Regions from separate parts of the Paenibacillus sp. FSL H8-0034 genome, predicted to be linked through region 1. Evidence: riboswitches for the same ligand, from Rfam matches in the RefSeq annotation. Region 1 holds a riboswitch; each other region holds the start of a gene.
The links. A riboswitch is a leader RNA that binds a small molecule or an ion and turns the genes downstream of it on or off. The one in region 1 is predicted to bind cobalamin.

Region 1 (7,486 bases):
GAATTATCCGCACGCTGACAGGAGCATGGGGGCTGCAAAACCGCGGCTCATCCAATTCTTATCTGGATTACAACGAAAAAACGAATGAGCTGCGCTTTTTTCCGACGGACCCGAACTATAAGGAAGTATTGGAGTATGTGCGCAAGCTGTATGCGGAGGGCTTGCTGGATTCGGAGATTTTCACGAATACCGTTCCAATTCTGACCGCCAAAATCAATAAAGGAATCATCGGTGGCTTTCCATCGATTAATACGGTACCTGCAGGTCAAAAACGGACGGATTATGCAGGTCTGCCACAAGCTTTAAAGGGGCCATATGGGGATCAGCTGTGGTCGGGAATGACATCGGTTCTTCAAAATCAGGGTGCTTTTGTCATTACCAAGAAAGATAAAAATCCGGAAGCAACCATGCGTTGGGCCGATTATTTCATTGATGGTGAAGGCGCTGTCTTGTACTGGATGGGTGTAGAGGGTAAAACGTATGAGATGAAGGACGGCAAATACCGCTTCGTTCAGGATATTGTTAATAATCCGAATGGTCTCACGCTGGATCAGGGGATTTCCCGCGATCTGGTAGCTCCTTTCACGACTCACCCGATTGTACGTGAGGAAAGGTTCGCCTGGGATACAGGAGAAGGACTACCCGAGGTTATACAGGCGGCCCAAAATCTGCAGCCATTTGTCCCCAAGGAAATATGGCCGGCATTCCTGTACACAAAAGAAGAGAACGAGCGGATGATTGCTCTCGGCAACGATATCCACACTTATATTTTTGAAATGCAGACCCAATTCATTACAGGCAAGGCTCCCTTTACAAAGTGGGATGAATATGTAGCGACCATCAAGAAGATGGGGCTGGATGAGTACATGAAAATCAACAAAGCGGCTTATGATCGATATAAGAGCCGATAACATTTCGATTAGTTTCCATCATCTATACCTTGAAGGAGGATATCGTATACAATGATAGATAACAACGCGATTGATAACCCAATGATAGACAAGGACGTATCCTTGATTTCTTCACCGGTTAAAGCGGTGTCGAATAAGGATGAAGCTTATCAAAACAGGGCATGGCAGGGCATTCCGGGAATCGAAATGGCACCGAACGGACGACTGTGGGCTACCTTTTATAGCGGCGGCGAGGATGAGGGACCTGATAATTATGTAACGCTTGTCACCAGCATGGACGGAGGTCAAACCTGGTCGGATCTGAAAACGGTGATTGATCCTCCAGGACAGTCGAGAGCCTATGATCCCTGCCTGTGGCAGGATCCGTCCGGACGCTTGTGGTTGTTCTGGGCGCAGAGCTTCGGCTGGTTCGACGGACGCTGCGGCGTCTGGGCTTCCATCTGCAGCGACTCCACCCAGGCTGATCCGGTCTGGACCGAGCCGCGCCGCATCGCAGACGGGATAATGATGAACAAGCCTACCGTACTGAGCAGTGGTGATTGGCTGCTGCCGATTGCAGTATGGGCATGCAACGAATCGGACGTGAACCATCTGCCGGAGGAACGGTATTCGAATGTATATCGCTCAGACGATCAAGGTGAAACCTTTCACAAGTGGGGCTCGGCCGACATTCCCAATCGCCACTTCGACGAGCACATGGTCGTCGAGCGCAGGGACGGCAGCTTGTGGATGCTGGTACGCACCTTTTACGGGATTGGTGAGAGCGTGTCTGTTGACGGTGGCAGGACGTGGTCTCCCGGGAAACCGACAACGCTTGGCGGGCCCGACTCGCGATTTTTTATCCGCAGGCTGCTCTCAGGACGTCTGCTGCTGGTGAACCATTATGGATTTAAGGGCAGAAGCCACTTGACGGCGATGTTATCTGAGGATGAGGGACTGACCTGGACAGGGAATCTGCTGCTGGATGAACGTCCGCACGTCTCTTATCCAGATGGCGTTCAGGCCGAGGATGGACGCATTTATATCATTTATGATCGGGAACGCAAAGAGGCCAAAGAGATTTTGATGGCTTCTTTTACGGAAGAGGACATTGTTCAAGGGGCATGCGTGACACCGCACTCCGTATTACAGGCAATCGTTAATAAAGCCTAATAAGGATTCCCCCGAGAGGAGCGCGACTATGGCAGACACGAAAAAATCCGGTATCTCCCCACGTCTGTATTCACGGATGAAAACCTATTTTTTCTCCTATATGCTTCTGGTCGTGCTTCTGCTGGTGGGTATTGGCGGGTATATGAATACGAGTTTTTTCCATACGCTGCAGGGAGTTGTCGAGCAATCGAATGTGGCTTCCCTGCAGCAAATTCGCGATCAGATCGATCAACGGCTCGTGGAGCTGCAGCGGATGTCCGTGCAGATATCCCGCAACACGAAGCTGCTGCCCTATATGATAACCCAAGGGGGCTTTGAAGCGGCTCAGGCCAATCAGGAGCTGAGATCGTACGGCTCTACCAGCTCATTCCTGCTCGATATCGGCGTGTATTACGCGCAGGCACAAGCGAACAAAGTATATGCTGCCAGCGGTGTGTATGATCTCGATACCTTCCTGGAGCAGATTTATCCATTTCAAGGCTTGAACCAAAGTGCATTTGAAAAACTGGTCTCGGACTTAAAGGGTCCGCTGATCATGCCCGTACAATCGATTGTTATCAACGGTGCCAACAATACGGATGCAACACTCTATTTGTATCCCGTTCCCAATAACGGCAGCACGAAGCCATATGAGGTTATTATTTATGTGATTAATGGTGCGGAGATCAAAAAAACAGTCGGAGGCGCACTGAAGCAATTCGAGGGCATGGCGGTTGTGATCGATAAACAGGGCAAGCCTATCGTGTCCGTATCCAGTGAAACCGTTGGGAGTCTCGATTCTGCACAGCTTCTGGCCTACCTTCCCGATCAGCCTTCCGCTTCGGTTCAGACCGTTCGTTTATCGGAGGGAAGCTACTCCTCGGTCCGACTCGATTCCAGCGTTGTCCCGTGGTCGTATTATGTCGTGATGCCGACGGAGCAATTTCTCAATCGGGTACGCCATACGCAAATGATTTTCTATGTGACGATTCTTACGACCTTGCTGCTCGGTATTGTGCTGTCCTACATGCTGGCTACCCATAACTATAAGCCGATCAAACGGCTGCTGGAATCTCTCCGCAATAAAGGTACAAGTGATTCTTACCAAGGCAAAGACGAGCTGGGCTGGATCTCCAGAACGATAGAGGATATGAGCATTGAAAACAGCGGTTTGCGTTCACGACTGCGGACGAAGTCGGCGATGATTAAGGAGAAGCTGCTCTCCGATCTGTTGAAGGGCAATGTGAAATCGAAGGCAGATATCGCAGAGCTGTTGGATACAGCGGGTATGAAGCTGGGAGATGATCATTTTGCCGTGCTGTTGTTCATCATTGATGATTATCGGCGGTTCGAGGAAATGAATACGACTATTATTCAAAATCTGCTCAAATACAGCATTATTAATGTAGCGGAAGAGATTTCGCTTGAAGCCGGATACGGGTATGGTATCGATATGACAGAAAATAACGGTGTCGTGGTGCTGGTCGGCATGGAGCCGATGGTTGATCCCTTGCACATGATAACGGAGGTAGCCGAGAAAACGAGACAATTTTTCGAGCAGAGCTTTCCTTTTACGGTGACGGTAGGGGTCAGTGATATTTTTGAGGATGCGCTTGCTATTCCTAAATATTTCAGGCAATCGTATGAATCGGCCCAATACCGGTTTATGAAGGGACACAATTGTGTGATTCAATACCAGGATCTTCCTTCCCCGACTTCGTTGTCTCAGCCTATGCATGAATTTGAGGAACAGCTTGTTAAAGCACTAAAGCAGGGGAGTAAAGAAGGGGCCGTCCGTGCCATTCATGACGAGATGATTGAAATTCGCAGGTATGATCTTGCGGTTTCTTTTGTGCAAAGCATCTGTTTTCGCTTATTCGATGGGGTAGTTAAGCAGCTGGAGGAGATCAACCTGCCGCTTAATCATGAAGGAGAGAGGGAAAAGGTTGCACTGCGTGCCTTTGAATTTGAGACGTTGGATGAGTTTGAGCGAGCCTTTGTAAGGTTTTGCGGTCGGCTGGCCGATGACATTTCTATGAAAAAGGAAAGCAAAAACTTTGAGCTGCGCGACAAGCTGTCTACGTACATTCATGATAATTACATGGACGGTACGCTCAGTCTGAGTAAAATCGCAGAGCAATTCTCGCTGTCACCCTCCTATTTGTCCCGTTATTTCAAGAATCAGATGGGGATTGGCATCAGTGAATATGCAGACGAGCTCCGAATGGAAAAGGCGAAGGAGCTATTGCAAACGAACACCTGGACGGTAAAAGAGGTGACAGAGCAGGTTGGTTACGCTGATCAGACTTATTTTATCCGTAAATTTAAGAAAAGGGAGGGGATTACGCCTCAGCAATACAAGCTTTTGTCAACAACGGGGGAGCCATTCGGCAATAGCTCCGATCCCACATGAGGTTATGGCAAGAACCAGGTCGGCTTGTTATATGGCTGGCCTATTTGTAGTTTCTTATAATACTTCTACGTCTTCCATTGATTAATAGGGAATAGTAGTGTATATTCTTAATAGTAATAATTACATATTAAGTGAATAGGTGCTCTGTATCGTAATCTCGCTCAGAGCTTAATAGGGAAGTTCGGTGAAAAACTGATGAGGTCCCGCTACTGTAACAGAGGAGTCAAAGCGTAAATGCCACTGATCGCAGGATCGGGAAGGTGCTTGTCGATTATGAATCTGGAGCCAGGAGACCTGCCTATTCGACAGACACTGCTTAACCTACGGGAGATAGGGAGGTGTTAAAGACAGCCATCGTTAGCAATAGTCTATACGATCACGGGCATCTTTTACCTTTGTACGGCAGAGGTTAACGATGTCTTTTTTGCATCTGTATGTAATTGAAATAATGGAGAGAAGGTTTATAAAACATGATAAGCAAGTTGTACCAGCAAGCAAGACAATATGCAAAATTAGGACTGTTAAGCGCCAGCATGGCAATTGCTTTATGGGGCTGCAGCAGTCCAAGCCCGCAAACGGCGGAGCAGCCACCAGCAGCACCCAGCCAGGTACAGCCAACTGAGGTTGTCTTGGCAGCTCCACGCGACCTGGCTCCGGGTCCACAGGATGCTTATTACACGAGCACCATTCTCTATGTATGGGAGCCGCTGATTACAGCCGGTGAAGACGGTAAGCCTGCGCCTAAGCTCGCCGCTTCCTGGAAAATGTCCGAGGATGGCAAAGAATGGACGTTCCAGCTTCGTCCCAATGTGACTTTTCATGATGGAGAAAAGCTGAATGCCGATGCAGTTATCGCCAATTTTAACCGTTATAAGCTTGCCAGTCCCAAAAGCTCACCCTTTTATACATTGGACATTAAAAGCTCGTACCCCGGATTAAAAGAGGTAACGAAGGTTGACGATATGTCGTTCAAGCTGAGCTTCGAAACACCGCAGCCTACTCTACTGTATTCGATGGTTAACTTTTCCAGTCCGATCTACAGTCCCAAAAACTTTACCGAAAAAGGTGATTTTAACGGATTGCCGCAAGGTACCGGACCTTTCAAGCTGATCAAGCACGAGAAGGATCAATATGCGCTGCTGGAAGCTTATGATGGATATTATGGCGATAAAGCCAAAACGAAGACGATTCGAGTTCGTGTCATTCCCGACCCGGATACAAGATTGTCGGCTCTGAAATCAGGTGAAATTATGGGTGTTATGGATTTGGGTGCAATTCCTCCTGCCTTGGCCAAGGAGCTATTGAAGGACAAGCAGTTTGAGGTTTCAGTAGCGAAATCGACGATTTCCCACTACCTGCACCCGAACGGCCAAAAGCCGCCTTTTGACAATCCAAAGCTGCGGCAAGCGATTTCGCTGGCGATCGATCGCCAACAGCTGGTAAAGGAGCTTTATTTGGGCTACCCTACCGCTACGGTTAATTTCCTGAATGCAACGTCTCCTTTCTATAAGGATTTTAAAGTGGACTATAATTTGGCGGAGGCCAAGAAATTAGCTGCTGAAGCGCTTGGCGGCAAACGTGAAAAGGTTGATTTGATCGTACCGACCTATGGGCTGGATCGTTACCCTTACAAAGCGCAGGCCGAGCTGCTGCAGGCAGTATTCAAGGAGCTTTCTCTTGATGTGGACATTCGTATTCTGGATGGCGCTGCATTCAAGGAAGCACAGAGCAAGGGCGAATATAATCTGGCTTTGGCCACGCAAGGACTTCCGAACGGTGATCCGTTCACACTGTTCACTAATTATCTGGGCAGCACAGGTTCAAGCAACAAGAGCTATAGTCTGGGCTACAAAAATGATCGTGTGGATCAATTGCTTAAAGAGGCTAAGGATGCGCTTGGCATGGATGAGAGAACCAAGATTTATAATGAGCTGCAAGCTTTGGCGGTACAGGACCTGCCGACAATTCCATTGTTCAATGATGCCAGCCTGATTGCTTACAACAAGAAGATTAAAGGCTATCAAGCGACGATTTATGGCACTACGCTGCCGCAATTGGAATGGGCTAAGTAGCATGCTGTATGTGTTCCGCCGAATAACGGCCGCTATTCCTGTGCTGATCGGCATATCGCTGATTGCTTTCATGCTGAACCTGGTCTCTCCCGGCGATCCTGCTGTAGAGGCGCTGAGCTTAAGCGGAATGAAAGAGCCTACCGAGCAGGAGGTTGCAGTGAAGCGGGAGGAGCTTGGGTTGAACGACCCGATCCCCGTTCAATATGTGCGATGGCTTAACAGAGCTGTACAAGGCGATCTGGGCTCCTCCTACATGACAAAGGATTCGGTAAGCGGTGAAATTATTCGCCGTCTGCCCGTCACACTCTCTGTAGCTCTGCTTGCTGTTGTGTTAGCGGTCGGTACAGGGATTCCGGCAGGCATGCTGATGGCCTTAAAGAAAAATGGCTGGATCGACCATGCTGGACGTGCCGCTGCTATGCTGCTGGTATCGATTCCCGGCTTTTGGCTGGCCATCCTGCTGATTACGTTATTTTCGGAAAAGCTCCATCTGCTGCCGACCAGCGGATACGGTACTTGGAAGCATCTAGTCATGCCGGCGATTGTGCTTGCTTCAGGAACGAGTGCCGTATTGATGCGGTTAACACGGTCTACCTTGCTGGAAACGATGAACCACAGCTATATTTTGACGGCAAGGGCCAAGGGGCTGCGTGAAGGAAATATCGTTACCTGGCATGCGCTTCGCAATGCATTAATCCCGTTAGTTACCGTAATCGGTACGTATTTTGGCGCGATCATGGGCGGTTCTGTCATTGTGGAGGTCATCTTCGCTTTGCCTGGAATCGGCAGATTTGCGATTGAGGGGATTCTACGCAGGGATTACCCGGTCATTCAAGGGTATGTCGTGTTTACCGGGCTTGTCTATGTCGTATTTAATTTGCTTACGGATTTTTCATATTTGATCATTCATCCGCAGATGAGGCTGGGAGGAAAGCTGAAGTGACCTTACAACCTGACAG
Region 2 (7,486 bases), 6.9 Mb from region 1:
CGGGTGATATGGTCGGTAGGACGCCGATGAAATACGGCACCGGCTATCCCAGAAGGTAAAGCTATGACGAGCATGACTACCAATGCTGCGCCTGCTAGCTCCAAGGTTGCCGGAATCCGTACCCAAAGCTCTTCTGTAATGGGTGTACGGCTGCGAAAGGAGGTTCCCAGATTACCGGAAACGACCTCCTTCAGCCATGTCAAATATTGAATCGCAAAAGGCTGATCAAGTCCCAACTGCTTGCGCAGGATAGCGGCATCGACATCCAGATCGGTCACGGTTGCCCCGGGATCAAACATCGTTAGCAAAATCATCTGCGCAGGGTCACCTGGAATAAAGCGTAATAACGAAAATATGAGCAGTGTGACACCGAGAAGTACAGGAATGGTGACTGCTATACGAATGAGCAGATATTTGAAGATACTCATTTGCTGATGTACATTTCCGGTACAATCTTCGTTCTCAGGTTCTCATCTATGCCTTTCACCTTGTTGTTGTAGGCCGAGCCCCAGCTTGCCGAGTTATACATATATACGATTGCCGTTTCATCCAGTACGATCTTCTGAACTTGCTTCGCCAGCTCATTTTGCTTGTTGGCATCAAATTCAGCTGACAGCTGATCAATCAGCTTGTCCACCTCAGGATTGCTGTATCCACCATAATTGCTAACGATGCCACTCCGGTAGTACGATTTCAATTGGCCTCCGATATCTCCGGTTACACTGCCGCAGGAGCAGTAGGTAGCCATCTCGAAATTGCCATCAAGCATTAACTGATTCGAAGCCGTAGTTTCAACAGGTGCAATTTCAATATTAACGCCGACAGCCTTTAACTGGCTTTGTAAAGCTACAGCAGTTGGCTGAAAGAACGAGTAAGTCAGCAGCTTGAACTGCAGCTTTTGACCATCCTTGGTACGAACGCCGTCTGCTCCGGCTTTCCAGCCTGCTTCTTCAAGCAGCTGCGCTGCCTTGGCACGGTCGGATTCCGGCCCTTTGTCCAGTGCATACGGAAGTCCCTTCGGGAAGTGGCCTGTCACGGGCTCGGCAAACCCACGGCTCACCCCGTCAATGAGCTCTTTGCGATCCAAGGCCAGGCTTATAGCCAAGCGAACCTTGGGGTCTTGAAAAGCAGGAACCTTTTTAATGTTCAGCCATAGATTGCGCGTTGAGCCCGGAGGGTACAGCACATTGAATTTTTTATCCTTTTCATAGGCAATGCGTTGTTCAACCTCCACATTCATATCCGCGTCAGTATCTCCGCTTTTCATAGCGAGCAGGCGACCTTGACCATCGGAACCCAGCCTTGCCTCTATACGCTGAAGCTTGGGTTTTGTGCCCCAATAGGTGGGAACGGCTTCGGCAATCAGCAACTCGCCCGGAATGAATTGCGTGGGCTTCATGAATCCGGTTAAATCGGCTTCTTTATTAAATTTATCGCCAAGGCGATCCGCTTCAGCCGCATTGTGAATTGCAAATCCGGTAAGCTTGAATATAAAAGCCGGGTCGGGCTTAGGTGTTTTGAACTGAATGTGCAGCGCATCCTTGACGATGAATTCCACGCCGCCGATCTGTGAGGAAGCCCGCTTGTTCAGCTTCTGATGGCGTTCAAGCGCTGCTTTGACTGCTGCCGCATCCATCACGGCTCCGCTCCAAAACTTCACATTAGGCTGCAGCTCCATTTCCCAAAGGGTAGGCTCTACGTTTTTCCATGACTTGGCCAGCCATGGACGTAAGGTTGCATCATCATTGAGCATGACCAATGGCTCGGCAATCCCGTCTGACGTAATTCGCTGTGCATCCACATTAGTTGGATCCAACGAGCGGGGCATATTCAAGGTAACATATTTCAGCACCTGTTGATCGGCCATCGCGGAGCTTGTACCTGCTGCGGCACTGTTTGCACCTGTACCTGAGCTCGCTGAGTTTGTAGCCGTACTGCAAGCGGATAATGCGATGAGTAAAGTCAAAATGAATGTGAGCCAACTACTTTTCTTTAAATAAACCAACATCTTGTTTGTCTCCTCCTGTGTTCCTTCTCATAATTGTATTTCCTGTGTCACCTTGTTAAAGCCGGAACATCGTATACAACGCAAAAAAGACATCGTTACCCTATAACAAGAAAAAGGTAAAGATGCCCATAGTTTTATTGTATGAAACTTTTGGCCGTCCTTAACACCTCCCTATCCTTCGTAGGTAAAAGCAGTGTTGTCAGAACTGGCAGGTCTCCTGGCTTCGGGATCATGATCATCAACGGCCTTCCCAATCTTAACATGGCTAAGATCAGTGGCATAATCGTTGAGGACTTCTCCGTTACAGTGGCGGGACCGCGTCGGCATTGCACCGAACTTCCCTTTTAAGCTTCAGCTTGCTGAAGCACCTGTTCCCACAAATATTCAATTATCAACCTTGATCATAAACAATATTAATATCTTATGCAATACCAATATAAAGTAAGTGAAATAAAAATTGCAGCTGTCATCGTCCAACGGTATGGGAATTATCAGTTTAATCCCAATCTTTCCTTTGACATGATTCATGTAAAAAATTACTATTTGATTATACTTAAACACTATCTGTATAGGGTTATCAATCGTGAATTGAAAAGAGGTGGTCATTTTGGCAGCATCTTGTATTGGTGAACTCCGTGAAATCCATCGATTTCCAGTAAAGTCATTCGCGGGTGAACGTTTAGAGAGTGGCATAATTGAGAGATACGGATTGTATGGCGACCGCTGTTATGCTTTTATAGATGAAACCAAGGAAGGATGGGATAGCTTTATTACCGCAAGAAGCATCCCTGAAATGCTCGGTTATAAAGCGGAGCTCATGGGTGAAGGATCGGAAAATGAGTTTCCTAATATTCATGTAACCTCGCCGTTTGGGCGGAATTTTACATGGAATGAAGCTTTGCTGGATGAAATACAAAGGTTTTCCAAGAAAAAGATAACGATGCAAAGCTATGATCCCCAGAAGTCCGACCTCTTGGCTGTTGATGCGAGCAGTATTCTGATTGTCACAACAACCTCATTACGTAAGCTTGAAGAGATCTGGGGCAAAAGATTGGATTTGCGTCGGTTTAGAGCAAACTTCATTGTGGCCTTAGATGACGAATCAATCGATGAAAGCGACTGGATTGGAAAGCGGTTAGTCGTGGGCGATACACATTTACAAGTAGATAAGTATTGTCGCCGTTGTTCCATGATTACGATTGATCCTGATACGCAGAAGCATGATACTTCTCTATTGAGGAAAGTAAATGAGGAGATGAATTTGAACTTTGGCGTGTATGCTTCTGTAGCACAGGTGGGCCAGATTCATGTAGGTGACAAGGTATATCTAGAGCATTGAAAATAGCAAGGAGTCACTCGTATGATAATAAGAAAGTTTCAAGATTCCGATATCAATCAGATCGTTTCATTATTTTACGAAACCGTACATACCATAAATGCACAGGATTATTCAGCAGATCAGCTGCAGGCTTGGGCACCAAAGGACGAAAAATTCGCTAAAATCTCGGCTTGGAAAGTTTCGTTGAGTCGTAACATTACATACATAGCGGAAATGAATGGTGAAATCGTCGGGTTTGCCGATATGACCTCAGAGGGTCACTTGGATAGATTTTATGTACATAAAGATTATCAGGGGCAGGGGATAGCCTTTGCCTTGGTGAATAGACTCGAAGCAGAAGCAAAAGAATTAGGGCTAGCTGAAATGGATACGGAGGCAAGTATCACGGCAAAACCCTTTTTTGAACGGCAAGGATATCAATCCATTCAATTGCAGGTTGTTGAACGCAAGGGTGTTAAGTTGGTTAATTTTAAAATGACTAAACAATTATCGAACTAAACGAATAAGTTGATTGCGTATCATTTAAGCATCTATAATGTAAGGATGATATACAGTCTTTCGTTAAGGGGAGATGGATACAATGAGTACAATTAGCTTTAATGTCAACATCGCACCATTGGCGGCTTTGAATTTAGTTAAAGACAACCAGAACGCTGATCTCGTACATGAAGAGTATCACAATGTGGGTCAGGATAAGCTTATCGGCACCCAGATTTATGAGAAATATTATTTTAGATCTAAAAATCGTGCGGCGCTTATTGTTATTATCGATAATTTAAAGGGTACTACCAACGTAAGGGCTATTGCTACAGGAAGCTCCGAAGGATTGATTTTCAATTTCGATTGGGGTGCTGCAGTCGATTTTGCTTCTTCAGTAGAAAATATTTTAGATCCTTATATTATCGAATAAGGCCAACTATGATTGCTCGATATCGTTTATTTTAAATACGGCTGCCGTTTATAAAGGAGTACATCAATGGAAATTCGCATGTTAGGTTCTAATGAATCACTGCCTATGGAGCTGCTCTTATTAGCAGACCCCTCCGAACAAATTGTTAGAGACTATCTGGAAAGAGGGCAATGTTACGTGGCAGAGCTGAGTGAAGCTGTTATCGCTGTTTATGTATTACTGCCAACAAGACCTAATACCGTTGAACTGGTGAATATAGCCGTCCATGAGGACCATCAAAGCAGAGGAATAGGCAAACAATTAGTTCACCACGCTATTCATAACGCTAAATTACAGGGATATAAAACAATCGAGGTAGGCACAGGCAACTCTGGGATCGGGCAGCTGGCACTTTACCAAAAATGTGGGTTTAGAATGATTGGCATAGATAGGGATTTTTTTGTCAGACACTATGCGGAAGAAATTGTTGAAAACGGTATCCGCTGTAGAGACATGGTGAGATTATCACAGGAATTATAAGAAAAAGCTGCCGCGAGGCAGCTTATTTATTTTAAGGGATCGAGAAAGTGATTAGTAACCGAATTGCGGCATCATCTGCTCCAATTCCAGCTGTAATTGATTAGAAATCGGCCCCATCGGTAAACGCAGGGTGTCAGATGAGATGACTCCTTGTCGGGTAAGTATCCACTTGATAGGTGAGGGATTCGATTCCTGAAAAAGACCTCGAATTAAGGGAACCAGCAGATCGAATGCCTGTTTGGCTTGAATAAAGTTACCGTTGCTAGCGAGTTCAAAGACATGGATTAAAGCTTCTGGAATAACATTTGCTGATGCCAGCATGCCACCACTCGCCCCCTGACTTAACATGGCGTGAAAATAATGGTCTTCCCCACAAAGAATTGGCTTCGTATCATAACGTGTCAGCTCCGAGATGAGCTCAATGCCGCCTGAGCTATCTTTTAAACCGATTACCTGGTCCAAATCCATTATTTTTCTTATCGTATCTGTGGTTAACCGAACTCCAGTACGGGAAGGAATCTCATAGGCTATAATCGGTACTCCAACCTGTGCGACCCTCCGGAAATGTTCAAGAATACCCTCTTGCGAAGGACGACTATAGTAGGGCGTCACAACGAGAACAGCATCTGCGCCTAATAATCCTGCCATTTCTGTTCGTTTCACTGTAGAAACGGTACTATTCGTTCCTGTACCGATGACAATGGGGATTCGTTTCTGCTGCATACATGCCTGTGTCGTCTGTACGAGCTCGCTCACCTCTTCCCACATAACCGTCGGTGCTTCGCCGGTGGTACCGTTAATAACCAACCCTTGAATATCGTGTGTCAGCAGCTTCCCGATGTAATTCTGATACGAATCCAGATCTAACTGTTCATTCCCAGTGAAGGGAGCTACAACGGGCACATAAATGCCTTTTACATCCGTTTCTTTCAACATAACGATTCCTCCCATTCTTCTTTCGTGATTTAACTTTACCATGGAATATTACATCATAGTTATCTATAATAAGTGATAGATAGTATCAATAATATTGATGTATGGGGGATATGATGGAGCTAATCTATTTGCAAACCTTTAGGGAAGTAGCGGTACGTCAAAGCTTTACCCGGGCAGCGGAAGAGCTTGGGTATGCACAATCCAGTGTGACCATGCAGATTCAGAGATTGGAAAAGGCTTATGAGGTCAAGCTATTTGAACGGTATGGCAGAGGGCTTCGTCTGACTTCGGCTGGAGAGGAGCTGCTGAAGGTCGCTATTCAAATGCTTGATCTATACCAAGAGTCTAAGGAAAAGCTGGCCAAGCAAGGAGGGGGGACTCTTTCGATCGGAACGATTGATTCATTGGCTTCATATTTTCTCCCACCTTGGATTCAGCACATTCGACAGCAATACCCTGATCTAGCCATCCGACTTCAGCCTGATCGTGAAGCACACATTGTTAGCAAAGTAAGAGAAGGTGAAATTGATATCGGGCTTATCCTGGAAAATAAACCGTCAGATCCAACGCTCGGGTGGACCAAGATTAAAGAAGAACCTCTGGTGCTGATCGCCAATCCGAATCATCCGCTAGCTGCACTTAGTAACATACAGTTGGAGCAGCTAAATGGTGTTGAGTGGATTATGGCAGAGGATAGCTGCAATTACCGGATTATGCTGGAAAAGGTACTGCGGACACATGGAATTTCGTATCGAATAGGATTGGAATTAGGCAACCCCGAAGCTATTAAAAGATGTGTTAGGGTCGGTTCAGGTATTTCCTTATTGCCGAGAATGGCAGCTGAAGAAGAAATACAGAGAGGGGAATTAGCAGTCCTTCCATTCGCACATCCCGACATACGATTGGACCTGCACATGGTTATTCACCCGAAAAAATGGATGTCACACGCACTGTCGGATTTTATCGAAATGCTCAAGTTGAGTTCATAAACGGGAAGATTGTAGTGTCTAACCATGAAAGAATCGGTCCATCCTTATTTAGTTTAGGGATGGATTATTATTTACTTGTGGTCAAATGTATAATACAATCTTTGCGGAGTATAAACGGATAGCATTTAACTATTTTCGATTGTGTTAGGAGTTGTTGACGATTAAGCATTTAGCTGGCCTTATTGTAGTAGTCATCATTTTAGTTGTGGCTTGGAATCATTTTTCTAAATCTGAAGTTCAAGAAGAGCCGATCAAGCCTGTGCAAGTCCAGAAAAAAACGCACACGAAGGAAGAAAAAAATGCAGCCATGCTAGCGATTATTAACGGGGAAACCGATAAAGTGCGAGCTGCACTGGAGGATGGGATGTCTCCTGACTCAATTGCACGTGTGCCTGGCGTTAAGATTGAACTGTCCTTTCTGGAGATCGCTGTCCGCAAAAACCGTCCGGATATTGTAAGGCTTTTGCTTGATAAAGGCGCTAGTGTTGACGTCCGGGTAAAAATTGACCCGAAGGATCCCGACAACACCTCGAACTTTCCTGTGATATATGAAGTTATTTACGGAGGAAACGTTGAAGTGGCCAGTATTATCCTTGAGCATCTAAGCCCATCGGATCAAAGCTATAAGGGTATCTTCGCTGGATTGTCCTGGGCGGTTGCCAAGAATGCAAACACGAAGCTGGTTCAATTGTTGATTGACAAAGGGGCCGATGTGAATTATTCATGGAACGCACAAACGCCTCTTATTCATGCGATAGATGAAAACAACATGGAAACCCTGCAGG
Region 3 (7,486 bases), 620 kb from region 1:
CTGACGAATCATTTTGCGCGGAACCGGGTTGATAGCCGCCTCTCCAACCTCAACGGGTAAACCCGGCTTCGTAACGCGTCCGACTCCAATACCGCCATCAAGCTCAATACCGCTCTCATCCCGCCACGTAACCTCAGCAATAATCCGCGCGCCATGAGTCGCATCCGGGTCATCCCCGCCATCCTTGATCACCTCGGTTTCCGCCCGCTCTAACGTAAATTCGCAGCGTACTATCGTGAATGTCACATCTTGACCGATTGGCAAATGAATCGTAGCTTCCGTCTGCTCGTCCTGCGTGATTAGCGCCGTTAAAGCAGCCTTGGTCGCCGCCGCCGCGTTAGAGCCTGTCGTATACCCATGGCGCAGTGGCTTGGCTTCTTGTGCTTCCTTGCTCCCGGACTTGTCCATCGCCATAGTGTGACCTATCCCAGCCGTTCAGCCATCAGCGAGATCGCATTCACCGTTGCCACCGCTACCGGACTGCCGCCTTTACGCCCAATATTCGTAATAAACGGAATATCCAGCTTCGCCAATTCTTCCTTCGATTCCGCAGCCGATACGAAGCCGACCGGAACGCCTACGATAAGACCCGGCTTAGCAGCACCCTCTTTGACAAGTCGAATAAGCTCCAGCAGTGCCGTAGGTGCATTCCCAATTGCATAGATGGCACCCTCCGCTTCAAGAATCGCCTTACGGATCGAAATGATCGCGCGTGTCGTATTCAAGCGCTTCGCTTCCTCCATCACATCAGGATCAGAAATATACACACGCACGTCACCGCCAAATTTGGCAATTCTCGGCTTGCTAATGCCAACCTGTACCATTTGTACGTCGGCAACGACAGGTCTTCCTTCGCGAATAGCCTTAATACCCGCTGTAATAGCGTCTCTATGGAAAACAAGACTGCGACCCAGCTCAAAATCCGCAGAGGCATGAATAACACGCTGCACAACAGGATACTGCTCCTCGGTAAAAGGATGCTCGCCAAGCTCCTCCGTGATCATTTCAAAGCTGCGTTCCTCAATCTCCTGCGGCTGCACTGTCAATGGTTTAAATTCCGTTTTAAAATCCATCCTGCTTACTCCCCCTTCAATAATTCGTTCAGCTTCTTGATCACATCTTCAAAATCACTGAAATGCACCCCGTACTCCACCTCTGGCCGCCCAATCATGATCGTTTCGATACCAAGATCCAGCGCTGATTCCAGCTTCTCATCGACAGCTCCAACCTTGCCACTCTCCTTGGTAATCATCAATGTGACTTTATAGTGCTCATATAGGGCCGTATTTAAAGCTTTGGAAAAAGGGCCCTGCATCGCGACAATGTTCTTTTGCAGCAATCCAAGCTCTTCACACTTCTCCATATTATCTCGACGGGGAAGCATACGCGCTACCAAGGTCGTATTCGGCTCATTCAACAATCGTTTGGCAAAAATATGCAGTGTCTTGCTGCCCGTTGTCAGCATAATGACACCCTGCTTGGCCGCGGCCATCTCGGCTGCCTGCTCGTAGTCGTCAGCATAGGTAATGAGCGGATTGCCATCAAAAGTAAGCCGATCCCGTTCATAGCGAATATAAGGCACGTCCGCTTCGCGGGCAGCGGTGATTGCGTTCTTCGAGGCTTCCTCGGCAAAAGGATGCGTGGCATCTACAATCGTACGAATACCGCGCTCCTTGACTAATGCAGCTAACTGCTCGGCAGTTAACCGACCTACCATCACAGGCAGACCGGCATTCTCCATCGATTGCGCAGCACTGTCTGTTACAACAGTAGTAAGCAGGTCATAACCCGTCTGCTGAATGGAAACAGCAAGCTCTCTTGCGTCGCTGGTTCCGGCCATAACTAATATCATCGTTACGCCTCCTTCTATTAGGATGATGCAACCGTCTTGTTGTTGACAGGCTGTTTATCGCGATCATGCTCTTCGTCATGCGAATGATCGTGGCGGTGATGATCGTCATGGTCGTGGTCATGATGATCATGCCCATCTGCATGTTTATGTTCGTGAGTATGTTCATGATCGTGCCCATGATGATCATCGTGGCCGTGGTCGTGGTGATCGTGTCCATGATGATGATCATCATGATCATGGTGGTGGTGATCGATATGCTCCATCGCGGCGATCCGGTACTGACACATATCACAGTTCATTTTGGCTTCGCCCTGCAAAGCTTCTGTTGCACGTTCTATCAAAATTTGCCGCAGCTTCGGATGAAATCCAAAGTAATCAGCCAGTGAAAATTGATGCTCGGGGTAGCGTTCTTCAAAGGTTTCCAGCATGCTCTCCATCCGTTTGATCAGAACGCCCGTGAATAAAAAGTAGGGAAGTATGATGACCTTACGGGCGCCGAGCTTCAAACATCGTTCCATTCCCTCTTCCAGCAAAGGAGCCGTTACACCAATGAACGCCGTTTCTACCCATTTTACTTTCAGCTTTTCCCAAAATAACCGGGATATTTTGAACAGATCGCTGTTAGCGTCAGCATCGCTGCTGCCTCGTCCCACGACCAATATGGCCGTTTCTTCCAGCTCCTGTCCTTGCTCCTGCAAGGTAGCTTCCGTTATTCCGGCTGCTCCCAGTCGTGATGTGAGAATGTCCAATACCTGCTCATGCACACCTATCGGCCTGCCATAATTGAAACGGATTGACGGGTGACGCAGCTTGGCCTCATCGATAGCTGCAGGAATATGAATCTTGGCATGTCCAGCAGAAAATAAAGTAATGGGCACCACAGCGATCTGCGTCGCACCCTTGGCTACACATTGATCAATTCCCTGACGAATGTTCGGCTTCTCGAACTCCAAAAAGCACGTTTCAACGAGCGGCCCTTGAAGCTCCTTCGCAATCGCGCCAACAAATTGTCTGATTTCTTCATTACCCTCGGCATCCTTACTACCATGCCCTACAAATAATACAGCGTTCATGGGTTACCTCCTCATAGTTTTCCGAAGGAAAACTGTATCATAAGCTCAACTATGTTTTCCTAATCAAAAACTGACTTCATAAACGTAAGCTTCATATCACTTAGAAAAACTATTTTTGAATGCCTTAACAGCATCGTACAAAGGCGGATGTTAGCAAAACTTATTATTATAGAAGCATCTCTCTCAAAATAAGCAGCTGATCCGATATAAAACATCATAACAGCAGCGTCTTTCATACGAAAAGTAACGGGTACGATATAAAACATCGTTAGAACTAAACAAATCGAACAATTTGGATGAAATCGTTCACCTTACGATGTTTTTCATCGTTACAACTGCCTGCAGCTTCGAATCATTCGGCCATACGATGTTTTGCATCATTACAAGCATCATATTCGTATGGCCTATCCATGCTAAAAGCTCCTAATCTCCGCAAATCGCATTTTCTATAGTAAAGACAGGCAAATCTTGATGACGGTAGCCTTCAAGCTCCTTGACTCTTTTAAAAAACTTATGGAATCTTTCATTCGGATGACCTTCGGTTACGTATCGATGCATAATATTTTCAATCGTGGTGACCAAATCCTCAGGCTTAATCCCTTCAGCAACCGGCTGAGCCGGGTGAACGTTACGACCTACGGTTTTACCGCCCAGGAACAAGTCGAACTTCTCCCTGCGGTAGACGATTCCGATGTCCTCGTTGACGGCACCATAGCAGGCCATTCCGCAGCCATTGAAACCGATTCGCATTTCCTTGGGAACGCCCAGCCCACCGAGCTTCGCCTGCAGCTCCTCCGCATAAGGAATAGACTCGCCCTTCTCGCCATTGCAAAAATCGCAAGCCTTTACCTGTGCGACATCGCCGATCGGAGCCAGCAATAATCCTTCCTTGCTAAGCTTATCCGTAATCTCTGCCGGATTATCTGTAGGCACACGCAAGATCAGTTGATGATGTGGCGTATATTCCATCGATCCCTTGTCGCCGACAACGGCTGCCAAAGTCAGCATCTGCTTCGCCGTGAACTGCTTGTTGGCCACGCCTGGGCTGACGGCAAGCTCAAAGATCGATTGCTGCCTGAACAAACCTGCTGTGACCGCAGCAGGTGCTGCAGATCGTGCCGGTTCAGCAGTTGATGCAGTCACCACAGATGGTGCCGCCAACGTGTTGACTGCTGCCACTCCATTCCTTCGATCCACAAGCTGCAGCGCCTCCATGGCCAGCAGCAGTGGATCTGCACTGACGTGGCGTTCTGCTACTGCTACAGCACTCGGCTCAACAGCAGTGGACACACCTACTATCGTTGCCCTTCCAAACGGTCCTTCGTTGTGCAACAAAGCAGGTTTACCTGAAGTCGCTTTTCCCAATACACCCTCACTGGAAGCCAGCTTCGGTGTATCTGTTGTTCCCGGTCTTGGCGATGCGGAGCTCGCTAACAGGGTATCTGGCTGGCGGATTGCCGCTGATGTCGACCCAACGTTCGGGATGCGCTCATCCTCCTCGTCATCCCATTCCTCATCGTCTATATCCTCAATCAGGGAGTCTCCTTCTGCTTCGGATTCCCATTCCTCATCATCGTATTCGTCATTCGCTTCCTCGGGCAGCTGCTCCAGCGCCCAAGGCTCTGCTTCCTGCCGCAGCCGCTGATGCGGCCGCAGTGGCTGCACGTCGGCGCCGAGCGTGTACTTGCGTTGGTAGCCGCGAGGCGTAATCATCAATCCGTCATAGACCATTGTTGACGAATTGCCGATAATGACCGTAGTCAGCATGCCGATATCGTGATCCAGCATATCCCGCAGGTTCGTTAGTACAATATGCTGACGATCCCGATACGCGCTTTTCACAATGCCAACTGGTGTTTCCGGTGAACGATACTTCAGCAGAATCCGCTGCGTCTCCACAATTTGCCGAGTCCGTCTGCCACTTCGCGGATTGTACAAGGCGATTACGAAGTCCGCCTGTCCAGCCGCTTCAACCCGCCGCTCAATCAGTTCCCAAGGCGTCAAATGGTCGCTAAGACTGATCGTGCAGGAATCATGCATAATCGGTGCGCCCAGCAGGGATGCCGATGAGTTAATCGCCGAAATACCGGGAATAATCTCAACCTCCACGCCGTCCTCCGGGTGCCAGCCCTTTTCCATCAGTACTTCGTACACCAGACCCGCCATTCCGTATACACCAGCGTCACCGCTCGAAATGACCGCAACCTTTTTCCCTGCTTCCGCCTGCCGCACCGCCTCTTGAGCACGGCTCACTTCCTCAGTCATACCCGTTCTTACAATTTGCTGATCGCTCAGCAAACCGCTGATTAAGTCTACATAGGTGTTGTAACCGATGATTACATCGCTCTCCTGGAGCGCTTCACGAGCCCGTTTCGTTATATGTTCAAAGCTGCCGGGTCCAAAACCGACAATCAGCAATTTCCCTGCCACAAGCTGCACATCCTTTCCCTATCCACATCCATAAAATGACAACAAAAAAAGCACTTCCAATGTGTTAGAAATGCTGTTGCATCACATACATACATCGACAACAGGCTCTCTGCCCTTTACCTCTGTAAGTAAGCCAGTCTCTAACACTTGCCTAAATCCACGTAGGTTAACAGTGTTGTTTAAACAGGCAGGTTTCCTGACTCAGAACATCGTGCCCGACTCCTTCCCAAAGCACTAATGCTGCTTCAGTGGATACATCTTTCAGGCATTTGCCAATCTCGATTAGCGTTCTTTACAGTGGCGGGTCCGTGCCGGATTTGAACCGGCTTCCCTTTTAAGCGAATGAGATTTCTCAGCACTCGCACCTATTCTATCACGTATACAATTGTCTGGTTTCATCATATCACCCGTAAGGAAGCTTTGTCTATGTTCGAAGTTCGCCCCATACGGTAACCTAACCGTTCTTGCTTCTTCAAAAATGTTAAATATGATACATTTTGTATAAAAACTAATAATCATGATTGATTTCGCAAAATAAACATGCAATAATACATTTAATGATACATATTGTATCCAACCGCATTCATTTATTTAGGAGGGGTTACCTGTGAGTAGCACGAACCGAGTGGAGCTTGAGTTGCTTGATCTGGAGTGGGTGGAGCTTATTATGAGTGCTCGTAAGATGGGGCTTAATCCGTGCGACATTCGCGCATTCCTGTCAGGCCCCGAGCAACCTGTGCCGCATCTGGATATGAACACTGAAAATGATCAATATGTTCTCAAGTGAAATACAAGACGAGTGGTTATGTTTAACGCAGGGGGCTAACTTATAAAGTGTCTGATACAGAGCTTGCTCAGCTAGTCATCGTTAGGACGGTTCATTACCCACTTGTTGTACTCCAGATACTCACGAAACCGCTTCTTGTCCACCCCTGATGACATCGCGTCTTTAATAATGTCATACCACTCCTGATCAAATTCATTGTCATTAGCGGTCGGTTCCTCGGAATCAATAAGTCTGTTTACCGTCACGTTTAATACAGCCGCAATTTTTTCGAGAAACTCAATGGAAGGATTTTTCTGAATATCACGTTCTAATTTACTTATATACGATTTAGCAACGCCTGCACGTTCGGCCAGCTCCGTCAGAGACATTCCCTTTTCTTTTCTAAACTGCTGGACACGTTTACCTATCATTCTGAATCTTCCCTCTTCACTTGATGAATTGAGATAACTTAGTGACTACAGTATATCAAAATTCTCTTTAAAGAACAAACTCGTTTTTCCAACGAGCCAATCGTATTTTGTACAAAAAGCCCCAGAAGGGGCTCTTTGTCGTGCAACTGTACAAACGCAATTATCGTCGTCTCTTCAAATAAACAAAAATCAATAGAAATAAACACGCTGACAATGAATCAAGGAGGACATCTTGTGCTAAAGGAGTCCGGTCAGGTACAAAGGATTGATGCCATTCATCCAGTACAGCGATCAGAGTGGCACCAAACCACGCGTAACCGATTGCATGCTGTCTGATGACTATATATAGCAATACACCTAGTAGTCCATAGGTCAGAATATGCGCAGATTTGCGTACGATTACATTCATTGCATATGCATGATTTTCAGTCATACCCGTTATACGCCGAATGATCACCATCGTGTGTTCTCCGGTAAATATCTGAAAAACAGCTAGCCAATAAATAACACCCAAAGAGACCACCAATACGATCCACCAAAGCCAGGGCTGTATCCTTCTACTTGTTTTTGTCATTGTGCCATTTCATAAACTCAATAATGATTTTGTATTCATGAATCTGTTCTTTATTAATACCTGATTTTCTCAAATCATAAATAAAATCCATCCACTCTTTTTCAATTTGCTTTTTTTCCGCATCACCTGTAATAAGTAACAGCCTCTTGAGGTCAACCTTTAAAACCGAGGCTATTTTTTCCATAACATGAATGGATGGATTTTGTTGAAGATTTCTTTCGATACAGCTCAAATAGGATTTGGATACACCAGCTCTCTCTGAAAGCTCAGACAACGTATACCCTCTTTGTTTCCGAATAGCAGAGATATTGTTACCGATCATGTACATCACTCCAAAGTGACACTTTTGGCAAGATTTAA
Region 4 (7,486 bases), 3.6 Mb from region 1:
CATCGCTGCACACCCCTATTTATATGTTCTCCTATTTATTGTCCTCACAGGGAAACAGACGAAAATTTAGTAGGGATGACCTTGGTTACAATGAGGAAAGAAATCCAGGAAGCGGTGAATATTCTAACTTCGTACGGGGATTCAAATCTTACTTATGTAGACGGTTTGGATATTTTTGGAGAAGCGTTTGTTGACAAACTACCAGACCAACTGCATCCCAATGCTGAAGGATATAAAATTATGGCTAATCATATACTGGGTAAAATGAATATTTAACTAGAGCCTGTCTGCTTTAACCTTGAAAATAATTGGTATATAATGGTTAAATATTAGAATAATAGTAACAAAAAAAGGGTGAGTACGTTTCATCCTTTTTTTGTTGTACTAAAAAGTACTTATATCCTCAGGCTATAACTAGATATAGTTTAATCCAGTTACGTTATATCTGGAAATCTATGATATGTTTTCTATAACAAATTGTAGAGGAGTTTTTATAGATGGTGAAGAGTAGTGCTTTAGGATACCCGCGTATTGGTGCGGATCGGGAATGGAAGAAAGCGCTTGAAGCTTTCTGGTCAGGCAAGCTTGAGGAAGCAGAGTTTCACCGCCAGCTGCAGGACATCCGATTGAATCATTTGCGTAAACAGCAAGAGAAAGGCATCGATTTGATCCCGGTTAATGATTTCAGCTATTACGACCATGTATTGGATACAGCTGCCATGTTCGGTATTATTCCGAAGCGTTTTTCTTATGAAGGTGGCGCGGTGCCTTTGTCTGTCTACTACGGGATGGCTCGTGGGACGAAGGATGCTACAGCAAGCGAAATGACCAAGTGGTTTAACACCAACTATCACTATATTGTACCTGAATTGGCTGATGCATCTCCGGTGCTTACCGAAAATAAACCTCTTGCAGCTTATCGGGAAGCTAAGGAAAAGCTTGGGATTGAAGGCAAACCGGTTATCGTGGGACCATTGACCTTCCTGAAATTATCAAAAGGATACAGCCAATCGGAGTTTGATTCCTGGTTGGATCGGTTGTTACCACTCTATGTGCAGGTTCTTCAGGAGTTGGCTGCAGAAGGAGTTCAATGGGTACAAATCGATGAGCCTGTTCTCGTGACGAAGCTAAGTGGTCCTGATATCCAGCGATTGAAGACTATCTATGAGACGTTTGCTGCATCCGTGCCTAATCTGAACATCATACTGCAAACCTATTTTGAATCTGTCGACCAATACAGTGAAATCGTCGCGTTGCCAGTCAAAGGAATTGGACTTGATTTCGTACATGGTCTATCCGGTAATCTATCTTCGATTAAAACGCTCGGGTTTCCGGATGACAAGGTTTTAGGTGCAGGCGTCATCGACGGTCGCGGTATTTGGAAAGCGTCACTTCGGGGCAAACTGGGACTACTGGAACAACTCACTGAACTCGTTACAGCCGATCGCCTCATCGTGCAGTCGTCATGCAGCTTGCTTCATGTTCCGGTAACAACAGAACGTGAGACTAAGCTCTCATCTGAACTGAAGAATGCTCTCGCATTTGCGGATGAAAAGCTTAACGAATTGGTCCTTTTAACAAAAGCTGTCGCTGTAGGCAGCGACGGAGTGAAAGATGAACTGGATCACAGTGACCGTGTTATTCAGGCACTTCAGCAGTCAGAAGAGCGCAACCGCAGCGATATCCAGCAAGCCGTAGCTGCTGTTAATTCTCAAAAGCCGGAGCGCAACCTGCCTTTTGCCGAGCGTTATGCCGCTCAACAGGCCAAATGGCAGCTACCCCTTTTTCCAACAACGACAATCGGCAGCTTTCCACAATCTGCTGAAGTGAGAAAAGCACGCCAATTGTGGCGCAAGGGTGAATGGAGCCAAGAGCAGTATGCTGGCTTTATCCGGGAACAAATCGATATCTGGATCAAGCTTCAAGAGGAAATTGGTCTGGATGTACTGGTGCACGGGGAGTTTGAACGAACGGATATGGTCGAGTTTTTCGGCGAAAAGCTTGCAGGCTTTGCATTTACACAAAACGGATGGGTCCAATCCTACGGTTCCCGTTGCGTTAAACCTCCGGTTATATTCGGGGATGTAGCGTTCACCGGTGAAATGACTGTGGAAGAAACCAAATATGCCCAGTCGCAAACCGCGCATCCAGTTAAAGGAATGCTGACCGGTCCTATTACGATCATGAATTGGTCATTTGTCCGTGAAGACATACCGCGTGAGCAAATTGCCTACCAATTGGCGTATGCGCTGAGACAAGAAGTGGAAGCACTTGAGCAGGCGGGCATTGGTATGATTCAGGTCGATGAGCCAGCAGTTCGCGAAGGGCTGCCGCTTAAGGAAGCTGAGCAAGCCAATTATCTGGAGTGGGCAGTCAAATCTTTCCGTATAGCCACCTGCACCGTACAGGAAACAACACAAATCCATACGCATATGTGCTATTGCGAGTTCCATGACATGATTGATTCGATAGAAGCGATGGATGCCGATGTTATTTCCATTGAAACATCCCGCAGCCACGGCGAACTGATTCACAGTTTCGAGCTGAACACTTACAAGCTTGGAATCGGCTTAGGTGTATACGATATCCACAGCCCACGTATTCCGAGTGTGGAGGAAATGACCAGCATGATCGAACGCGCTTTGCGGGTATTGGATCCTAAGCTGTTCTGGATTAATCCGGACTGCGGACTTAAAACCCGTGGACTTCAAGAGACGGTTGATTCCTTGCGAAACATGGTTGATGCGACGAAGATTGCCCGTACAAAACATTCCGCACTCGTGTAATTTTAGTATATAGATAGAATACAAGGTTATAGTGGTTACACAAACACGTACGCAGCAGGCTTTGACCGTGTGCGTACGTGCTATTAAGAACATGTCTACTAAGGAGAACAGGACTGTGGAACATTTACGCAAACAAGATCCCAAAATTGTTGAGGCTATGAATTTGGAGATTGGTCGTCAACGAGATAAAATTGAATTGATCGCTTCCGAGAACTTCGTGAGTGAGGCTGTCATACAGGCAATGGGTACCGTGCTGACGAACAAGTATGCGGAAGGCTATCCGGGTAAACGCTACTATGGTGGTTGTGAATACGTGGATATCGTTGAGGATATTGCGCGTGAGCGTGCTAAACAATTGTTTGGTGCTGATCATGCGAACGTACAGCCACATTCCGGTGCGCAAGCTAATATGGCGGTTTATTTGGCAGCCCTGAAGCCTGGCGACACGGTGCTGGGCATGAACCTTGCACATGGCGGCCACTTAACTCACGGTAGTCCTGTGAATGCTTCCGGTATTTTATATAACTTTGTTGCTTATGGTGTAAGAGAAGACGATGCGCGTATCGATTATAACGAGGTCCGCAAATTGGCATTCAAGGACAAGCCCCGCATGATCGTAGCCGGTGCCAGCGCCTATTCACGCATCATCGATTTTGAAGCGTTGGCTTCAATTGCCAATGATGTGGGCGCCTTATTGTTTGTTGATATGGCTCACATTGCAGGTCTTGTAGCAGCAGGCTTGCATCCGAGTCCGGTTCCACACGCGCATTTTGTCACAACGACTACCCATAAAACGCTTCGCGGACCTCGAGGCGGTATGATCCTGTGCCGTAAGCCATGGGCAGCAGCGATTGATAAAGCGGTATTTCCGGGTACCCAAGGTGGACCATTGATGCACATTATTGCGGCCAAAGCAGTTGCTTTTGGCGAAGCGCTTCAGCCAGAATTTAAAACCTACGCGCACAACGTTGTCAATAACGCTAAAACCTTATCCGAAGCCTTATTGGCTGAAGGTATTGATCTTGTATCCGGCGGTACCGACAACCATTTGATGCTGATCGACCTTCGCAGCCTTGGCATCACTGGTAAAGCTGCTGAGCATTTGTTGGATGAAGTAGGCGTAACGGTAAACAAAAATGCGATTCCATTTGACCCTGCTAAGCCCATGGTGACAAGTGGTGTTCGTATCGGCACACCTGCTGCTACCGCTCGTGGCATGAACCAAGAAGCTATGAAAGTAATTGCAAAAATCATCGCATTAACATTAAAAAACCAGTCCGACGAAGCTGTTCATGAAGAAGTACGCGGCATGGTGAAGGATTTAACTGCACAATTCCCGCTTTATCCGGGTTTAAGCTACTCATAGTTGTTTCTTGATTCATAGGGGCTGGCGCATATGCGCTGGCTCTTTTTCTTTGTGGAAACTACGCATATATCACAATTGACAATTACAATATATTGATATATATTTGTATAAATCGTTAATTAACAACTATATATTGTTATGACAGGTGCTTTTTTGTTTAAAGTGAACGAAAAGGCTTAAAAGGGAAGTCCGGTGAAAAACCGGTGCGGTCCCGCCACTGTAAGAGAGAAGTATCGATCTGGTTGGCCACTGATTTTGTATCATACAAAGTCGGGAAGGCGGATCGAATACGTTGATCCTCGAGCCAGGAGACCTGCCTGTTCATTGACACGATTCCTGCGGAGAACAGGTAAGGTGATCGCTTCGTCCGTGACGAGGTAGGCGAAAATTCGTCTGCTCGCTTTGGTGCATTCGGCCCTTATGGCTTCCGGATGTGCTTTTTTTATTGTTAACTTTAGAGCAATGAACGGAATGGGAGGACTAAATATGTTGATCGCCTACGACACCAAGACGGGAAATGTACGCCGTTTTGTTAAAAAATTGAATATGCCAGCGATTCAAATTGAGGATAAGATGGAGGACTTAAATGAGTCTTTCGTGTTAGTTACCTATACCACCGGATTCGGTCAGGTTCCTGAAAAAGTATCTTCTTTTCTGAAAAAAAACCATTCGCATTTAATGGGTGTATCTGCTAGCGGTAACCGAAACTGGGGTGAAGGCTTTGCACGCAGCGCCGATCATATCTCAGCGTTATACGGGGTACCTGTACTGGGGAAATTCGAGCTTTCAGGAACGAGTAAGGATGTAGAGAGGTTTATTCAGGAGGTGAGTTTGATTGCAGCACATTGAGTTGAACAATTTGCTTATGCAGCGAGACGCGGACGGTTTTTTTCAGCTGCATAAAGACAGGGAAGCCGTAGCGGCTTTCATGGAAGAAGTATACCAGAAGACCATCCAGTTCGCTGATACTTCGACCAAAGTTCGGTACATGATTGATAACGATTATTATGAAAATGTGTATGAACGCTACACTCACGATGAAGTCGATGAGATTTACCAAATCAGTCATAGCTTTCGTTTCGAGTTCCCGTCTTATATGGCGGCCTCCAAATTTTATACGGATTATGCGGTGAAAAGCAACGACCATTCCATTTACTTGGAGCATTATCCGGACAGAGTTGCAATTGTAGCTTTGTATCTGGCGGGCGGTGAGATGCAAATAGCAAGGGATTTGGCCACGTCCATGATGGAGCAGCGAATGCAGCCGGCGACTCCGACATTTCTGAATGCAGGGAAAAGCAGGCGCGGTGAAATGGTATCCTGCTTTCTGCTGGAAACCGATGATTCGCTCAACTCGATTAACTATGTACTCGGTACCTGCATGCAGCTTTCGAAAATTGGAGGTGGTGTAGCGGTCAATTTGTCCAAGCTTCGCGGTCGTGGTGAGCCGATTAAAGGTGTTGAGGGCGCGGCCAAAGGAATTATGCCGGTACTCAAGCTGATGGAGGATGCATTCTCCTACGCAGACCAGATGGGTCAACGCAGAGGTTCAGGAGCAGCCTATTATCATATTTTTGGATGGGATGTCATGGAGCTTTTAGATAGCAAGAAGATTAACGCGGATGAGAAAATGCGGCTCAAGACATTATCGATTGGTTTGATTGTGCCTGACAAGTTTTATCAGCTTGCTGAGGATAACAAGCCGTTGCATCTGTTTGCTCCTTATTCTGTTTTTCAAGCGTACGGAAAATACCTGGATGATATGGATCTTGATGATATGTACGACCAACTGCTGGCCGATAACCGGGTGCGTAAAAAGACAGTGATGAGCGCACGGGACATGTTAATCAAAATTGCGATGATCCAGCTCGAATCGGGTTATCCTTATATCATGAACAAAAGCAACGCCAACCGTTCCCATCCTCTGAAAAAGCTGGGTACGATCAACATGTCAAACTTGTGTACGGAAATCTTCCAATTGCAAGAAACTTCGGAAATCACCGATTATGGTTGCCCGGATCTGATCCGTCGGGATATAAGCTGCAACCTCGCCTCCCTGAACATTGCCAATGTCATGGAATGGAAAAAAGTGAGGGAATCTGTCCACGACGGGATGACCGCCCTAACAGCCGTAAGCGATATGACGAACATCGCCAATGCGCCGGGTGTTGCAAAAGCAAACCGGGAGCTGCATTCGGTCGGATTGGGAGCTATGAACCTTCACGGCTATCTTGCCAAAAATAAAATCGCGTATGAAAGCGATGAGGCTCAAGATTTTGTCCGCACTTTTTTTATGATGATGAATTATTATTCCTTGGAAAAAAGCATGGAAATTGCAAAAACGCGTGGCGTCACATTTACAGGCTTCCAGCATTCGGACTATGCGAATGGTACGTACTTCGACCGTTACTTGACAACGGACTACCGACCGGTTACCAGCAAAGTGAAGCTATTGTTCAGCGGGATTCCAGTTCCGTCTCCGGAAGACTGGGAGAATTTGAAGGCTGCTGTGCAGAAGCATGGATTATATCACGCTTACCGCCTGGCAATTGCCCCGACGCAGAGCATTTCATATATTCAGAACGCTACATCAAGCGTGATGCCGATTGTGGAGCCGATTGAAACCCGCACCTATGCCAACTCAACCACCTATTACCCGATGCCGTACATGAGCCGGGATAATTTCTTTTACTATAAATCTGCCTATCAGATGGATCAATTTAAGGTGTTGGATCTAATTGCTGAAATTCAAATACATGTCGATCAAGGAATCTCAACCGTGCTCCATGTTAACAGTGACATCACGACAAGGCAGCTTGCTCGCTACTACATTTATGCAGCTAAAAAAGGATTAAAATCGCTCTATTATACCCGGACGAACAGATTGTCCATCGAAGAATGCATCAGTTGCTCCGTTTAGGGGAAGGGGAAAGATGAAAATGAGTGTTTGGAAAGCTGTAAATTGGAACCGTCCGGATGATGATTTTACCGACACTTTCTGGAAGCAAAATATGATGCAGTTTTGGACGGATGAAGAGATTCCTTTGTCGGATGATCAAATGTCTTGGCTGACGCTGAGCCATGACGAGCGGGAGCTGTATATGAAAGTACTTGGGGGGCTGACCCTGCTGGATACGGTTCAGGGTGGCGTTGGCATGCCCAAAATACTTGAATGGGTTGACGGGCTGCAGCGTAAAGCCGTGCTCGGTTTTATGGGGATGATGGAGCAAATTCATGCCAAATCTTATAGCAGTATTTTCACAACACTGGCTTCAACTGAAGAGATCGACAACATTTTCAGCTGGATAGAAAGCAATCGTTGCTTGCAAATCAA

Region 2: it holds a riboswitch for cobalamin, as region 1 does, so the genes downstream of both, NST47_RS04035 (ABC transporter substrate-binding protein) here and NST47_RS34570 (ABC transporter substrate-binding protein) in region 1, are expected to answer to the same signal.
Region 3: it holds a riboswitch for cobalamin, as region 1 does, so the genes downstream of both, cobJ (precorrin-3B C(17)-methyltransferase) here and NST47_RS34570 (ABC transporter substrate-binding protein) in region 1, are expected to answer to the same signal.
Region 4: it holds a riboswitch for cobalamin, as region 1 does, so the genes downstream of both, nrdI (class Ib ribonucleoside-diphosphate reductase assembly flavoprotein NrdI) here and NST47_RS34570 (ABC transporter substrate-binding protein) in region 1, are expected to answer to the same signal.

The regions. Positions count from the first base shown of each region.
Region 1 is NZ_JBBOBS010000001.1:7,745,515-7,753,000, reverse strand. Features, by position in the region: gene NST47_RS34585 (extracellular solute-binding protein) at 1-911, shown strand, start outside; gene NST47_RS34580 (sialidase family protein) at 963-2,063, shown strand; gene NST47_RS34575 (helix-turn-helix domain-containing protein) at 2,092-4,455, shown strand; cobalamin riboswitch at 4,576-4,771, shown strand; gene NST47_RS34570 (ABC transporter substrate-binding protein) at 4,926-6,527, shown strand; gene nikB (nickel ABC transporter permease) at 6,490-7,470, shown strand; gene NST47_RS34560 (ABC transporter permease) at 7,467-7,486, shown strand, end outside.
Region 2 is NZ_JBBOBS010000001.1:852,354-859,839, forward strand. Features, by position in the region: gene nikB (nickel ABC transporter permease) at 1-428, opposite strand, end outside; gene NST47_RS04035 (ABC transporter substrate-binding protein) at 425-2,008, opposite strand; cobalamin riboswitch at 2,199-2,395, opposite strand; gene NST47_RS04040 (MOSC domain-containing protein) at 2,616-3,347, shown strand; gene NST47_RS04045 (GNAT family N-acetyltransferase) at 3,369-3,845, shown strand; gene NST47_RS04050 (DUF6054 family protein) at 3,928-4,257, shown strand; gene NST47_RS04055 (GNAT family N-acetyltransferase) at 4,324-4,776, shown strand; gene dapA (4-hydroxy-tetrahydrodipicolinate synthase) at 4,828-5,712, opposite strand; gene NST47_RS04065 (LysR family transcriptional regulator) at 5,826-6,701, shown strand; gene NST47_RS04070 (ankyrin repeat domain-containing protein) at 6,853-7,486, shown strand, end outside.
Region 3 is NZ_JBBOBS010000001.1:7,125,616-7,133,101, forward strand. Features, by position in the region: gene NST47_RS31830 (cobalt-precorrin-5B (C(1))-methyltransferase) at 1-408, opposite strand, end outside; gene NST47_RS31835 (precorrin-8X methylmutase) at 423-1,073, opposite strand; gene cobK (precorrin-6A reductase) at 1,079-1,852, opposite strand; gene NST47_RS31845 (sirohydrochlorin chelatase) at 1,870-2,925, opposite strand; gene cobJ (precorrin-3B C(17)-methyltransferase) at 3,349-5,355, opposite strand; cobalamin riboswitch at 5,525-5,739, opposite strand; gene NST47_RS31855 (anti-repressor SinI family protein) at 5,963-6,142, shown strand; gene NST47_RS31860 (helix-turn-helix domain-containing protein) at 6,214-6,552, opposite strand; gene NST47_RS31865 (VanZ family protein) at 6,713-7,126, opposite strand; gene NST47_RS31870 (helix-turn-helix domain-containing protein) at 7,110-7,486, opposite strand, start outside.
Region 4 is NZ_JBBOBS010000001.1:4,176,813-4,184,298, forward strand. Features, by position in the region: gene NST47_RS18930 (SGNH/GDSL hydrolase family protein) at 1-276, shown strand, start outside; gene metE (5-methyltetrahydropteroyltriglutamate--homocysteine S-methyltransferase) at 498-2,786, shown strand; gene glyA (serine hydroxymethyltransferase) at 2,902-4,152, shown strand; cobalamin riboswitch at 4,279-4,487, shown strand; gene nrdI (class Ib ribonucleoside-diphosphate reductase assembly flavoprotein NrdI) at 4,639-5,001, shown strand; gene nrdE (class 1b ribonucleoside-diphosphate reductase subunit alpha) at 4,988-7,072, shown strand; gene nrdF (class 1b ribonucleoside-diphosphate reductase subunit beta) at 7,092-7,486, shown strand, end outside.